Regions from separate parts of the Streptomyces sp. Je 1-369 genome, predicted to be linked through region 2. Evidence: predicted binding sites of a transcription regulator. Region 2 holds the regulator's gene; the other holds the start of a gene.
What was found. The regulator HrcA, encoded in region 2, represses chaperone genes, less so after heat shock. The targets are predictions, from matches to a motif close to TTNGCACTCNGNNNNNCNGAGTGCNAA.
Positions count from the first base shown of each region.

Region 1: a site for HrcA is predicted at 3,034-3,060, ahead of groL (chaperonin GroEL). Genes of this name have one in related genera too.

Region 1 covers NZ_CP101750.1:4,022,049-4,029,518, forward strand. The annotation lists gene NOO62_RS18205 (esterase/lipase family protein) at 1-1,184, shown strand, start outside; gene groL (chaperonin GroEL) at 1,280-2,905, opposite strand; gene NOO62_RS18215 (cold-shock protein) at 3,237-3,440, opposite strand; gene NOO62_RS18220 (ubiquitin-like small modifier protein 1) at 3,859-4,134, opposite strand; gene thrC (threonine synthase) at 4,237-5,565, opposite strand; SAM riboswitch class I at 5,559-5,706, opposite strand; gene NOO62_RS18230 (glucosyl-3-phosphoglycerate synthase) at 5,863-6,807, shown strand; gene NOO62_RS18235 (hypothetical protein) at 6,894-7,193, shown strand; gene NOO62_RS18240 (alpha,alpha-trehalose-phosphate synthase (UDP-forming)) at 7,333-7,470, shown strand, end outside.
Region 2 covers NZ_CP101750.1:2,987,856-2,995,325, forward strand. The annotation lists gene NOO62_RS13645 (hypothetical protein) at 1-215, opposite strand, end outside; gene NOO62_RS13650 (VOC family protein) at 270-662, opposite strand; gene NOO62_RS13655 (16S rRNA (uracil(1498)-N(3))-methyltransferase) at 684-1,427, opposite strand; gene NOO62_RS13660 (nitronate monooxygenase) at 1,424-2,503, opposite strand; gene dnaJ (molecular chaperone DnaJ) at 2,797-3,936, opposite strand; gene hrcA (heat-inducible transcriptional repressor HrcA) at 3,937-4,953, opposite strand; gene NOO62_RS13675 (MBL fold metallo-hydrolase) at 5,139-5,876, shown strand; gene NOO62_RS13680 (DUF3097 domain-containing protein) at 5,912-6,730, shown strand; gene hemW (radical SAM family heme chaperone HemW) at 6,753-7,470, opposite strand, start outside.

The sequences.
Region 1 (7,470 bases), 1.0 Mb from region 2:
CCCCCGGCCCGAAGGAGGCACGGGAGGCCCCCGCCGAGGCGCCGACGCCCGACGACGAGTGGGCGCTGCCCGGCGGCACCGCCTGGGTGTACCTCGCCGACAAGGAGAAGGGCCTGACCCGCCCGGTGATCCTCGGCGACGGCTTCAACAGCGGGCCGAGCGAGCTGGACTTCTCCTGGGAGATCCTGGAGCGCGGCCCGTACCCGTTCCTGACCGAACTCCGCAACCGCGGCCGCGACGTCATCCTGCTCGGGTTCGACGAGCGCAGTGCGTCGATACTCGAGAACGCCGAGGTCGTACGGGCCGCGATCCTGGAGGCCATCGCGCGCCGCACGGGCGACCACCCGCTGACCGTCGGCGGGTTCAGCATGGGCGGCCTCGTCACGCGGTACGCGCTGGCCAAGATGGAGCACGAGGGCGGGCAGGCGAACGACCACCAGACCGCGCTGTACTTCTCGTACGACAGCCCGCACCGCGGCGCGTGGATCCCGATCGCGCTGCAGGCGTTCGCGCACTACATCCGCAGCCTCAACGCCGCGTTCTCCAACCAGATGAACAGCCCGGCCGCGCGGCAGCTGCTGTGGCAGCACATCAGCGAGTGGGGTGACGACCCGGAGACCGACAAGGAGCGCGGCACGTTCCTCGCGGAGCTGGAGCGGGTGGGCGGGTGGCCTTCGCGGCCCAAGAAGATCGGTGTGGCGAACGGGGTGCGTATCGGAGAGAGCAACGGGATACGGCCCGGTGAGCAGGCGTTCCACGGGAAGGGGCTGGCGATCACCGGTACGCGGCTCTACACGCAGCCCGCGGGGGAGGACGAACTCGTCGCGCAGCTGCGGGTGGTGACGTTGCGGCGGCCGCACGTCAATACGTCGGGGCTGCCCGAGATCGACGGCGCGCCGGGCGGCACCCTGGAAGGCTTCGGCATCCTCGCCGACGAGCTGAACAAGATCCCGGCCCTGATCGGCCTCCGCTCCCATGCGGACATCCGCGAACACTGCTTCGTGCCGACGGTCAGCGCGATCGCCCTGCGCGACATCGACACGCACGAGAAGCTGTACGAGCCGGTGACGGCCGCGGCGGAGAAGGAGAGCGAGCTGGACGAGTTCCTCTGCGCCTCCCGGAACGAGCCGCACACCCTGGTCACCGAGGAACTCTGCACCTGGATCCTGGACCGCCTGCCGTAGCCGGTCCCACCCACGAGAAACGCCCGAGGGCGGCACCCCTTCGTGAGAAGGAGTGCCGCCCTCGGTACGTCAGGACGTGATCAACCAGAGGTCGATCAGAAGTCCATGTCACCGCCCGGCATGCCGCCGCCGGCCGGGGCAGCGCCCGCCTTCTCCGGCTTGTCGGCGATGACGGCCTCGGTGGTGAGGAACAGCGCGGCGATGGACGCGGCGTTCTGCAGGGCAGAGCGCGTGACCTTCGCCGGGTCGAGGATGCCCTCGGCGATCATGTCCACGTACTCACCGGTCGCGGCGTTGAGGCCGTGGCCGACGGTGAGGTTGCGGACCTTCTCCACGACGACGCCACCCTCGAGACCACCGTTGACGGCGATCTGCTTGAGCGGGGCCTCCAGGGCGAGCTTCACGGCGTTGGCGCCGGTCGCCTCGTCACCCTCGAGCTCCAGCTTCTCGAAGACCGCGGTGGCCTGGAGGAGAGCGACGCCACCACCGGCGACGATGCCCTCTTCGACGGCCGCCTTGGCGTTGCGCACGGCGTCCTCGATGCGGTGCTTGCGCTCCTTGAGCTCGACCTCGGTCGCGGCACCGGCCTTGATGACGGCCACGCCGCCCGCGAGCTTCGCCAGGCGCTCCTGGAGCTTCTCGCGGTCGTAGTCCGAGTCGCTGTTCTCGATCTCGGCGCGGATCTGGTTGACGCGGCCCTGGACCTGGTCGCTGTCACCGGCACCGTCGACGATCGTCGTCTCGTCCTTGGTGATGACGACCTTGCGGGCGCGGCCGAGCAGGTCGAGACCGGCGTTCTCCAGCTTGAGGCCGACCTCCTCGGAGATGACCGTGCCACCGGTGAGGATGGCGATGTCGCCGAGCATGGCCTTGCGGCGGTCACCGAAGCCCGGGGCCTTGACGGCGACGGACTTGAAGGTGCCACGGATCTTGTTGACGACCAGGGTCGACAGGGCCTCGCCCTCGACGTCCTCGGCGATGATCAGCAGCGGCTTGCCGGACTGCATGACCTTCTCGAGGAGCGGAAGGAGGTCCTTCACGTTCGAGATCTTCGAGTTGACGATCAGGATGTACGGGTCGTCGAGCGACGCCTCCATACGCTCCATGTCGGTGGCGAAGTACGCCGAGATGTAGCCCTTGTCGAAGCGCATACCCTCGGTGAGCTCGAGCTCCAGACCGAAGGTCTGGGACTCCTCGACGGTGATGACGCCTTCCTTGCCGACCTTGTCCATCGCCTCGGCGATGAGCTCGCCGATCTGCGTGTCGGCGGCGGAGATGGAGGCCGTGGAAGCGATCTGCTCCTTGGTCTCGACATCCTTGGCCTGCTCGAGCAGGGCGCCGGAGACGGCCTCGACGGCCTTCTCGATGCCGCGCTTCAGGGCCATCGGGTTGGCACCGGCGGCCACGTTGCGCAGACCCTCGCGCACCAGGGCCTGGGCCAGGACGGTCGCGGTCGTCGTGCCGTCACCGGCGACGTCGTCCGTCTTCTTCGCGACCTCCTTGACCAGCTCGGCGCCGATCTTCTCGTACGGGTCCTCGAGCTCGATCTCCTTGGCGATGGAAACACCATCGTTGGTGATCGTGGGGGCGCCCCACTTCTTCTCGAGGACGACGTTGCGACCCTTGGGGCCCAGGGTCACCTTGACGGCGTCGGCGAGCTGGTTCATGCCGCGCTCGAGGCCGCGCCGTGCCTCCTCGTCGAACGCGATGATCTTGGCCATGTGAAGTGGTCCTCCCGGACGGGGTGGAAAAGCAAACGGACCGTGCTGGTGCCCGCGACGGACGGCCTGCAGCCCTTGTGGTTCCTTGCCCCACCCGGCCTGCGGGCCTCACCGACCCGATCCAAGTTCTGTCACTCTCACTGGGAGAGTGCTAAGCCCAATGATTAGCACTCGACCCCTGCGAGTGCAAGCGCCTCTCACGGATCCCGGGGGGATCCGAGGGAGAGGTCCGGAAGCATCCCGGGGCCGGTCCGGCACACACGAGGGGCCCGTACCCCTGTTGGGATACGAGCCCCTCGCGATGCTTGCTTCGGTGGTCGGTCGCGCCGAGCTAGACGGCGAGTTTGACCATGTCCGCCTGCGGACCCTTCTGGCCCTGCGAGATCTCGAACTCGACTCGCTGACCTTCTTCAAGGGTGCGGTAACCGTCCATCTGGATCGCGCTGTAGTGGACGAAAACATCCGCACCACCGTCGACCGCGATGAAGCCGTACCCCTTCTCCGCGTTGAACCACTTGACGGTGCCCTGAGCCATGCCTAACTCCCCTATTACTGGCCCTTGCACAGGACCGCACTTCGCGGACCCGGGTCAGACCTCACCCCCCACTGGTAGGGGTGTGCGCCGGAACGCGTCGACCGCCGCTGAATGTATCTGTCCAACTGCCGTCTGCAACAGGTCAATCGGACGAGAATTCTGGGCACGCCCGATCGGTAATTTACGGAGATTCCGTCCGAATTCAGGGCAAGTCGGGCCAGGCAAAAGCCGCAAAAGGTTCAAATGGGCAGCGCTCTTTGGCTACTTCTTGTCGGACAGAGGCCGACTTCGTATATGCGCTCGGCACGGGCGGCGGGGCGCGCTTCCCAACTGTACCGCGCTCAACCATGCAGAATTGCCCCCTCCGTTTCTCTCGCGGAGGGGGCAATTCAGATAACGCAGAGTGGTTGCGAAAAGATCAGCCGCCGGCGACGGCGGGAATGATCGAGACGCCCGCGCCGTCCGGAGTGGCCGTCTCAAGACCCTGCTCGAACCGGACGTCGTCGTCGTTCACGTACACGTTGACGAAGCGGCGCAGCTTGCCCTGGTCGTCCAGGACGCGGGCGGCGATGCCGTTGTGGTTCTTCTCCAGGTCGGCGATGACCTCCCCGAGGTTCGCCCCCTCGGCGACGACCTCGGCCTTGCCGCCGGTGTAGGTACGGAGAATGGTGGGGATACGGACGTTGACGCTCATACGGTTCACCTCGGTATGTCAGGGGGCGGTCAGGTGGCGCCCCGTCAGGGGCGCGGGGAACTGCGCGACCAGCCACAGCCGTCCCGCAGGGAAGCAACAACCTCAGCCGGCAAGACCCGCGGAGCGAAACGCCTCAAGGCTCGGCTTGATCGTCGCCGTCGCCTGAGAGGTCTCGGCAACGGCGTCGAGGGTTTTCAGGCCGTCCCCGGTGTTCAGGACGACCGTGGTGAGGGCCGGGTCAAGGAGCCCCGCCTCAAAAAGCTTCTTCGTGACGCCCACCGTCACACCGCCCGCCGTCTCCGCGAAGATCCCTTCCGTGCGGGCAAGGATCTTGATCGCCTCGACGACCTGCTCGTCGTTCACGTCCTCCACCGCACCCCCCGTACGCCGCGCGATGTCCAGCACGTACGGCCCGTCGGCCGGGTTGCCGATCGCGAGGGACTTGGCGATCGTGTTCGGCTTCTGCGGGCGGACCACGTCGTGGCCCGCCTTGAACGCCGCCGACACCGGCGAGCAGCCCTCCGCCTGCGCGCCGAAGATCTTGTAGGGCTTGTCCTCGACCAGGCCGAGGGCGATGAGCTCCTTGAGCCCCTTGTCGATCTTCGTGAGCTGCGAGCCGGACGCGATCGGGATGACCAGCTGGTCGGGCAGCTCCCAGCCGAGCTGCTCGCAGATCTCGTACGCGAGGGTCTTGGAGCCCTCGCCGTAGTACGGCCGCAGGTTGACGTTGACGAAGCCCCAGCCCTCGCCCAGCGGGTCGCCGATGAGCTCGGAGCAGAAGCGGTTCACGTCGTCGTAGTTACCCTCGATGCCGACGAGCTCGCCGCCGTAGACCGCGGCCATGACGACCTTGCCCTGCTCCAGGTCGTGCGGGATGAACACGCAGGACCGGAAGCCGGCGCGGGCCGCCGCGGCGCCCACCGCGCCCGCGAGGTTGCCCGTGGAGGAGCAGGACAGCGTGGTGAAGCCGAAGGCGCGCGCCGCTTCGAGCGCCTGCGCGACGACGCGGTCCTTGAAGGAGTGCGTGGGGTTGCCGGAGTCGTCCTTGACGAACAACTTGCCCTGTTGGACGCCGAGTTCCCTGGCGAGGTTGTCGGCCTTGACGAGCTTGGTCCAGCCGGGGTTCAGGTTCGGCTTGTCGGCCACGTCGGCGGGGACCGGCAGGAGGGGGGCGTAGCGCCAGATGTTGGCGGGGCCCGCCTCGATCTGCTTGCGCAGGGCTTCCGGGTCACCGAGCGGCAGGTCGTACGCGACTTCGAGGGGGCCGAAACACTCGACGCAGGCGAAGATCGGGCCGAGCGGGAACTTGGTGCCGCACTCACGGCAGGAGAGGCCGGACGCGGGCCCGAGGTCTACGGAAGAGACGGAAGAGGTGGTGCTTTCGGTGGCGACAGTCTGCACAGCCATGGAGGCGAGGCCCTTTCTCCTCATCTTCCTCGCGACGCATCTCGCCGCGAGACGGAATTGGCACCTTCGCTAGCCGGGAGCCTCGCTGCGCTTGACTGCGCGAGACCGACTGGGTGGTTGCCGGGGCTTCAACGGGCCGTATCCCTCTGCCCCTCTGGATGAGCGGTATTCGATTATGGGTTTCGATTGTTGTGCGTGAACGCGGTGGTGACCCCGACATGCGATGGCCACCGGCGTTGTTCAAGACTGTAACCGAAGCCCCGGACCCTTGAGATAGTCGTCCGAACAGCGAGATGGATCACATATGGGAGGACCACGACCGTGCTGGAAGAGGTCGAGCACTGGCTGAGCAGGCGTTCCTGGTCCGTCGCCGACCGCCCCCGGGACCGCCTCGCCGCCGCCAAACGGGCGGGCGGCGCGTCGGTGAGCGTCGTGCTGCCCGCGCTCGACGAGGAGAGGACGGTCGGCGAGATCGTCGCCGAGATCCGCCGCGAGCTGATGGAGAAGGTTCCGCTGGTCGACGAGCTGCTCGTCGTCGACTCCGGCTCCACGGACCGTACGGCGGAGGTCGCCGCCGCCGCGGGCGCCAAGGTCGTCCACCGCGACGCGATCCTGCCGCGGCTGCCCGCCGTCGCGGGCAAGGGCGAGGTGCTGTGGCGGTCGCTGCTCGCGACGAGCGGCGACATCGTGGCGTTCGTCGACGCGGACCTGAAGGAGTTCTCCGCCGACTTCGTCTCCGGGATAGTCGGCCCGCTGCTCACCGACCCGGACGTGGCGTTCGTGAAGGCGATGTACGACCGCCCGCTCGCGGGGGCGGACGGGCAGGGCGGCCGGGTGACGGAGCTGATGGCGCGGCCGCTCCTGAACATGCACTGGCCGCGGCTCGCCGGGTTCGTGCAGCCGCTGGGCGGCGAGTACGCGGCGCGCAGGTCGCTCCTGGAGCGGCTGCCGTTCCCCGTCGGGTACGGCGTGGAGCTGGGCCTGCTCGTCGACGCGCTGCACACCGTGGGCCTGGACGCGCTGGCGCAGGTCGACGTGGGGGTGCGCAGGCACCGGCACCAGGACGGGCAGGCGCTCGGGCGGATGGCGGCGGCGATATACCGGACGGCGCAGGTGCGGCTCGCGCGCGGTCATCTCGTACGCCCTGAGCTGACGCAGTTCGTCCGGGGAGTGCACGGGTTCGAGCCGAGGACACACGCGGTGGACACGGAGGAGCGGCCGCCGATGGCCGATATCTCCGAGTACGCGCATCGTCGCGTGGCGTAACCGACGGATGTCATGCGCTTTGCCTACATTGTTCTTTTATGTGGGTCAGATGTACGTCGGTCAGATGTGCGTGGGCAAGAGATGCCATGCGAGTCATGCGGCGGGTGGGCGGACTGGCGCTCGCCACGGCCAGTGTCGCCCTCGCCGTCGCCGCCGGGGTCCCGACCGCGACCGCGGCGCCCGCCGCCGCCGCGGTCTTCCAGCCGTTCGCCGAGCCCTCCGCCGACGCACCCGCCCAGGAGCAGCACCGCCAAGAGCGGCACGGCGCGGGCGGTGAGCTCGCCGACACGGGCAGTTCCCGGGCCCTGCTCTTCAGCGGGACCGCGACCGCGCTCTGCGGGCTCGGCGTGCTGGTGATCGTCGCGGCACGCAAGCGCCGCGACTGACCCCACCCGGCCCAGCGGCACACGACGGCACGTCCTGGCACACGGCGGCACACCGCCGCACCCCGCCGCCGGATCCCCTTCCCGGAGAGTCCGGCCGCCGTACGTTTGAGGGTTTACAGGACGGGCTACGTTTTGCCACATGGTCTCCGAGTCCGCACCGTCAGCAGCGCAGGTCCTCGTCGCGTCCAACCGCGGCCCCGTCTCGTACACCGTCGGAGAGGACGGTGAGCTGACCACGAAGCGCGGCGGCGGCGGGCTCGTCTCAGGACTCAGCGCG
Region 2 (7,470 bases):
CAGCTGAGCCAGGACACGTCGGCGCCCTGCCGCTCCAGCTCCTTGGTCCCCGTCTCGTCCACGGTGAGCGCGACCGCGGAGGTGTTCATACCGCTGGCCACGGGGTCGCACGCGGTGACTCCCAGCGCGGCGGCGCCGGCGAGCCCGACGGCGTACAGGATCGTCGTACGCCGTGTCCCCGACACCCGGCCGCGTAACCGCCTCAATGCCCCCATGGGCGGCAGAGTGCCACCGCGCACGCCGGTGCGGTAGACCGCTTGCGGCCATGCTCAGGTGCGCAGCAGCAGCCACTCCTGCAACTCCACGAGGTTGCCCTCGGGGTCCTTGAGGTGGGCGACCCGCATGCGCTCCGTCATGGGCGCGGGCCCGTGCGCGAGGACCGCCCCGCGTCCGACGATCTCCGCGCAGTACGCGTCCAGGTCGTCGACCCTGAGCACCACCAGCGAGCGGTGCCCGGTCGCGGCGTCGGCCAGCTCGCCGAGCAGCCCCGCCATCATCGCCCGGTCCTGGAGCGCGATGCCCGCCGAGCCGACGGCGGGACTGAACTTCTCGTACGGTCCGTCCTGGGCGCCCGACTGGGGCTTGAGGCCCAGCACTTCGCCGTAGAAGCGGTAACAGGCGGGGAAGTCCGCGACGAGCAGACGCACCTGGGCGAGTTCCAACGCATCCCCCGTGGGGTTCGGTCAGGACCAGCGGCCGGTGCGTCCGAGGAGCAGCGCGGTCGCCGCGGTCCCGGCGGTCGACGTGCGCAACACGGTACGCCCGAGCCGGTACGGCTTCGCGCCCGACTCGGCGAACGCCGCGAGCTCCTCCGGCGATACGCCCCCTTCGGGCCCGACCACCAGCACGATGTGCCCGGCCGGGGGGAGTTCCGCCGTGGCCAGCGGGTCACTGCTGCCCTCCTCGTGCAGGACGGCCGCGAAGTCGGCGTCCGCGAGGAGCGCGGCGACCTGCTTGGTCGACGCGGCGTCGGCGACCTCCGGGAAGCGGGTCCGGCGGGACTGCTTGCCCGCCTCGCGCGCGGTGGCCCGCCACTTGGCGAGGGCCTTGAGGCCGCGCTCGCCCTTCCACTGCGTGATGCAGCGCGACGCGGTCCACGGCACGACGGCGTCGACGCCGGTCTCCGTCATGGTCTCCACGGCGAGCTCGCCGCGGTCGCCCTTGGGCAGGGCCTGTACGACGGTGATGCGGGGCGACTCGGCGGGTTCGTCGGCGACGGAGTCCATGTGGACGATCAGCCGGTCCTTGCCCTCGGTGTCCACGACCACGCACTCCGCCCAGCGTCCGGCGCCGTCGGTCAGGACGACGTCCTCACCGGCGCGCAGCCGCTTCACGGAGACGGCGTGCCGACCCTCGGGCCCGTCGAGCACATAGCGCCCGCCCTCACCCGCGTCGAAATGCTCGACGACGAAGACCGGGGCGGTCATGCGGCACCCCCCGAAGCCGACGCGGCCTTCGCCCTCGCCTCGGCGAGTTCGGCGGCGAGGACCTCGACGAGCTGTCCGGCGGGCAGCTCGCGGGCGAGCCGGTGGCCCTGCCCGGCCCAGAGCGCCATGGCCTGCGCGTCCCCGGCCTTCGCGGCGGCCTTGCGCACGGCGCTGGTGAGGTGGTGGACCTCGGGGTAGGCGGCGGGGGCGTACGGGCCGTGCTCACGCATGAAGCGGTTGACGAGGCCGCGCGCGGGGCGCCCGGAGAACGCCCTGGTCAGCTCGGTCCGCACGAAGAGCGGGTTGGTCATGGCCTGCTTGTGGAGCGGGTTCGCGCCCGACTCGGGGGTGACGAGGAAGGCGGTGCCGAGCTGCGCGGCGTCGGCGCCCGCGGCGAGCACGGCGGCGATCTGCGCGCCGCGCATGAGCCCACCGGCGGCGACGATCGGAATCTGCACGGTCTCACGCACCTGCGTAATAAGTGAGAGCAACCCGATCCCGGCCCCATCGGCCTCCGGATTGTCCTTGTGTGTCCCTTGGTGCCCGCCCGCCTCGATGCCCTGCACGCACACGGCGTCGGCGCCCGCCCACTGGGCGGTCTGGGCCTCTTCGGCGGTGGTGACGGTGACGACGGTCAGGGTGTTGACGCGGGCGAAGGCGTCGAGGACGTCACGGGTGGGGCAGCCGAAGGTGAAGGAGACGAGCGGCACGGGGTCGTCGAGCAGGATCGCCAGCTTGGCGTCGTACCCGTCGTCGCGCCCGCTGTCCGGGTCGCCGAGCTCCGTCTCGTACCAGGTGGCTTCGCCGGCGAGCTGATTCCGGTACACCTCGATGGCCGCGGCGTCCGCGGTGTCGGGCTGCGGCATGAACAGGTTGACGCCGAACGCGCGCGAGGTGAGCCCCCGCAACTGTTTGATCTCCTGGTACATCCCGTCGGCGGTCTTGTACCCGGCAGCGAGAAACCCGAGCCCCCCTGCCTCGGCCACGGCCCCGGCCAGCGCGGACCCGGAGGCACCGCCCGCCATGGGGGCCTGCACGATCGGAAGACGACAGAGCTCGGTCAGTGCGGAGGACATGACGGCATCGTGCCACGCCCTACATCCCGCACCGAATCGCGCACCCCGCACCGGGCGTGCGCCGCCCCGTCCGCCCCCTGCCCACCGTCGGCGTCTGCGGCCCGTCCCGGGTTGCTCGCGCAGTTCCCCGCGCCCCTGAAAGGCCCGTCCCGGGCCCCTTCAGGGGCGCGGGACGGGTTGCTTTTAGGGGCGCGGGGAACTGCGCCACCAGCCCCCACGCACCCGCGGACGACGACAGAACCCCCGGCAGCGGAACGAACCGTCGCCGGGGGCCGAAGTCACCGCTCAAGGCGCTACCGCCCGTTGAACGCGTCCTTCAGGCGGGAGAACAGGCCCTGCTGCCCCGGCTGGAACTGCCCCGTGGGCCGTTCCTCACCCCGCAGCTGCGCCAGCTCCCGCAGCAACCGCTCCTGCTCGGGTTCGAGCTTCGTCGGCGTAAGGACCTCGACGTGCACGATGAGGTCACCGCGACCGCCGCCCCGCAGGTGCGTGATGCCGCGCCCGTGCAGCGGCACGGACTGCCCCGACTGCGTGCCGGGCCGGATGTCGATCTCCTCCAGGCCGTCGAGCGTCTCCAGCGGCACCTTCGTGCCGAGGGCCGCCGCGGTCATCGGGATCGTCACCGTGCAGTGCAGGTCGTCGCCGCGCCGCTGGAAGACGGCGTGCGGCAGCTCGTGGATCTCCACGTACAGGTCACCGGCGGGGCCACCACCGGGGCCGACCTCGCCCTCGCCCGCGAGCTGGATCCGCGTGCCGTTGTCGACACCGGCCGGGATCTTGACGGTCAGCGTCCGCCGCGAGCGGATCCGCCCGTCGCCCGCGCACTCGGGGCACGGCGTCGGCACGACCGTGCCGAACCCCTGGCACTGCGGGCAGGGCCGCGAGGTCATGACCTGGCCGAGGAAGGACCGCGTGACCTGGGACACCTCACCGCGACCGCGGCACATGTCACACGTCTGGGCCGAGGTACCGGGCGCGGCACCTTCACCACTACAGGTCGTACAGACGACAGCCGTGTCGACCTGGATGTCCTTGGTGGTCCCGAAGGCGGCCTCGTCGAGGTCGATCTCCAGACGGATCATGGCGTCCTGGCCGCGACGCGTGCGCGAGCGCGGTCCGCGCTGCGACGCCGTCCCGAAGAACGCGTCCATGATGTCGGAGAAGTTGCCGAAGCCGCCGGCGCCGAAGCCACCCGCGCCTCCGCCGCCGCCCGCCTGGGACAGCGGGTCGCCGCCGAGGTCGTAGACCTGCTTCTTCTGCGGGTCCGACAACACCTCGTACGCGGCGTTGATCTCCTTGAAGCGCTCCTGAGTCTTCGGGTCCGGATTCACATCCGGGTGAAGCTCACGCGCCAGCCTGCGGAAGGCCTTCTTGATTTCGTCCTGGGAAGCGTCGCGGCGCACGCCGAGTACGGCGTAGTAGTCCGTGGCCACTTACGACTCCGCCAGGATCTGTCCGACGTAACGTGCCACTGCGCGTACTGCTCCCATCGTTCCCGGATAGTCCATGCGGGTCGGTCCGACCACGCCGAGTTTGGCGACTGCCTCGCTTCCCGAACCGTAGCCGACCGAGACCACGGACGTGGAGCTGAGCCCCTCATGGGCGTTCTCGTGACCGATCCGTACGGCCATGCCCGAATCCTGCACTTCCCCAAGCAACTTGAGGAGCACGACCTGCTCCTCGAGGGCTTCGAGAACGGGCCGGATGGTGAGGGGAAAGTCATGTCCGAAGCGAGTGAGATTGGCGGTGCCGCCGATCATCAGCCGCTCTTCCGTCTCCTCCACGAGCGTCTCGAGGAGGGTGGACAGGACCGTCGCGACAGTGCCGCGGTCCTCGGCCTCGAAGGCCTCGGGCAGGTCCTGCACCAACTGTGGCACATCGGCGAAGCGCCGCCCCGCGACCCTGCTGTTCAGCCGGGCCCGCAGGTCCGCGAGCGCACTCTCGCCGAACGGCACCGGGCAGTCGATCATGCGCTGCTCGACCCGGCCCGTGTCGGTGATCAGTACGAGCATCAGCCGGGCGGGAGCCAGCGAGAGCAGCTCCACGTGCCGCACCGTCGACCGCGTGAGCGACGGGTACTGCACGACGGCGACCTGCCGGGTGAGCTGCGCGAGCAGCCGCACCGTGCGTCCCACGACGTCGTCGAGGTCGACGGCGCCGTCGAGGAAGTTCTGGATGGCGCGCCGCTCGGGCGCGGTCATCGGCTTGACCCCCGCGAGTTTGTCGACGAAGAGGCGGTAGCCCTTGTCGGTGGGGATGCGCCCCGCGCTGGTGTGCGGCTGGGCGATGAACCCTTCCTCCTCCAGCACCGCCATGTCGTTGCGGACGGTGGCCGGGGAGACCCCCAGACGGTGCCGCTCGGTGAGCGCCTTGGAGCCGACGGGCTCCTCCGTCCCCACATAGTCATGGACGATGGCGCGCAGCACTTCGAGCCTGCGTTCACTGAGCATCGCGCACACCTCCAGCTGTCTCCGTCGTTCACGACGGGCCCCGGTATGCCCCGAGCCCCCTCGCCTGGCACTCCCCGCGGGCGAGTGCCAGCACTTCAAAAGGTCAGTGTACGGCCGTCGGGTACGGGCCGGGCAAGACAGCGGCTGCCGAACACCGCCCGTACGGATAGCGTCACCGTATGAACGTGACGCCGGCATGGGAAGCGGCGGGCTGGGAGCGGCTCGCCCCGCGCGTGGGACGGTGCCGTCTGCCCGTCTGGGACTGCACGGCGGGGCTCGTCGTCGGCGACGACGCGGCCCTCATGATCGAGGCGGGGTCGAGCCTGGCCGAGGGCGCGGCGCTGCGCACGCAGGCCCGGCGGATCCTGGGCGGCGACCGCAGGGTGACCCATCTCGCGCTCACGCACCCGCACTTCGACCATGTACTCGGGGCTGCGGCGTTCGCGGGCGTGGAGGTGTACGGGGCGGTGGGCATCGACACGGTCTTCGCCAGGGGCCGCGACTCGCTGCGCGAGGACGCGGTGCGGCACGGCCTGGACCCGGACGCGGCGGCGGAGGCGGCCGACCTCCTGGTCCGCCCGCACCACCTGGTGTGCGGGGAGTGGACGCTCGACCTGGGCGGCGGTGTCCAGGTGCTGCTGGCCAACATCGGGCCCGGTCACTCCGGCCACGACCTGGCGGTCCTCGTGCCGGGTACCGACGGCGGCCGTGAGGTCGTCTTCTGCGGCGATCTGGTGGAGGAGTCGGGTGAGCCGCAGGCGGGCCCGGACGCGGCGCCGGGCCACTGGCCGGCGGCGCTCGACCGCCTCCTGGATCTGGGCGGCGAGGACGCGCACTACGTACCCGGGCACGGAGCGACGGTGAATGCGGCTTTTGTCCGTGCCCAACGCGCCACACTGGCAACCCGCTTCGGCGTGTCGTGACGCGTGACGCCTCCGCTCTTCCTATCGTCACCAGAATGCGCCAGTACTCCGCCGACCTCACGCCCCCTTGGAAGAAGCCGAAGCCCGTACCGGAGGTGGCGGCCGACGCCGGCCTCGTGGTCGAGGAGCTGAGCACCGGTTTCTGCGGGGCGGTGATCCGCTGCGAGAAGACGGCGCAGGGCCCGACGGTGACGCTGGAGGACCGCTTCGGCAAGCACCGCGTCTTCCCGATGGAGCCGCGCGGTTTCCTGTTGGAGGGCCGCCCGGTCACCCTGGTCCGCCCTTCGCGGGCCGCGGCCCCCGCACGTCCCTCCCGCACCGCGTCCGGCTCGGTGGCCGTGCCCGGTGCGCGGGCCAGGGTCGCCCGCGCGGGACGCATCTACGTGGAGGGCCGTCACGACGCCGAACTGGTCGAGCGCGTCTGGGGCGACGACCTGCGCATCGAGGGCGTCGTCGTGGAGTACCTGGAGGGCGTCGACGACCTCCCCGCGATCGTCGCCGAGTTCGACCCGGGGCCGGACGCCCGCCTCGGCGTCCTGGTCGACCACCTGGTCCCGGGCTCCAAGGAGTCCCGCATCACGACGCAGGTCACCAGCGCCCACGCCCTGGTCGTCGGCCACCCCTACATCGACATCTGGGAGGCGGTGAAGCCGTCCTCGGTCGGCATCCCCGCCTGGCCCCGCGTCCCCCGTGGCCAGGACTGGAAGACGGGCGTCTGCCACGCCCTGGGCTGGCCGCCCAACACGGGGGCGGCCTGGCAGCGCATCCTGGAGTCGGTCCACTCCTACAAGGACCTGGAGCCCCCGCTCCTCGGCCGCGTGGAAGAACTCATCGACTTCGTCACGCTCCCGTAGGCACCGGGGCCGGGTGGCCTGGTCAGTCCACCAGGTCCCGCACCACGGCGTCGGCGAGCAGCCGCCCCCGAAGCGTCAGGACGGCGCGCCCCTCCCCGTACGGTCCGGCCTCGAGCAGTCCCTCGTCCCTGGCCCGTACGGACGCCGCGAGGCCCGCCTCCCGCAGCAGCGACAACGGGCAGCCCTCCCGCAGCCGGAGCTCCAGCAGGATCCGCTCTACCCGCCGATCCTCCGCGGACAGCACCTCACGCCCGGCCCCGGGCGAGCCACCGCCCGCCAGCGCCCCCGCGTAGGCCCCGGGATGCTTGACGTTCCACCACCGCACGCCGCCGACGTGGCTGTGCGCGCCGGGCCCGGCGCCCCACCAGTCGGCGCCGCGCCAGTACAGCTCGTTGTGCAGGCAGCGGCCGCTGTCGGACGTGGCCCAGTTGGACACCTCGTACCAGGAGAAGCCCGCGTTCCCGAGCACCTCGTCGGCGATCAGGTACCGGTCGGCGTGCACGTCGTCGTCGGTCATCGGCACTTCGCCGCGCCGGATGCGCCGCGCCAGCTGCGTGCCCTCCTCCACGATGAGCGCGTAGGCGCTGACGTGGTCGGGGCCCGCGCCGATCGCCGCGTCGAGCGTGGCGCGCCAGTCGTCGTCCGTCTCGCCGGGCGTGCCGTAGATCAGGTCGAGGTTCACGTGGTCGAAGCCCGCGGCGCGTGCCTCGGCGACGCACGCCTCGGGGCGCCCGGGTGTA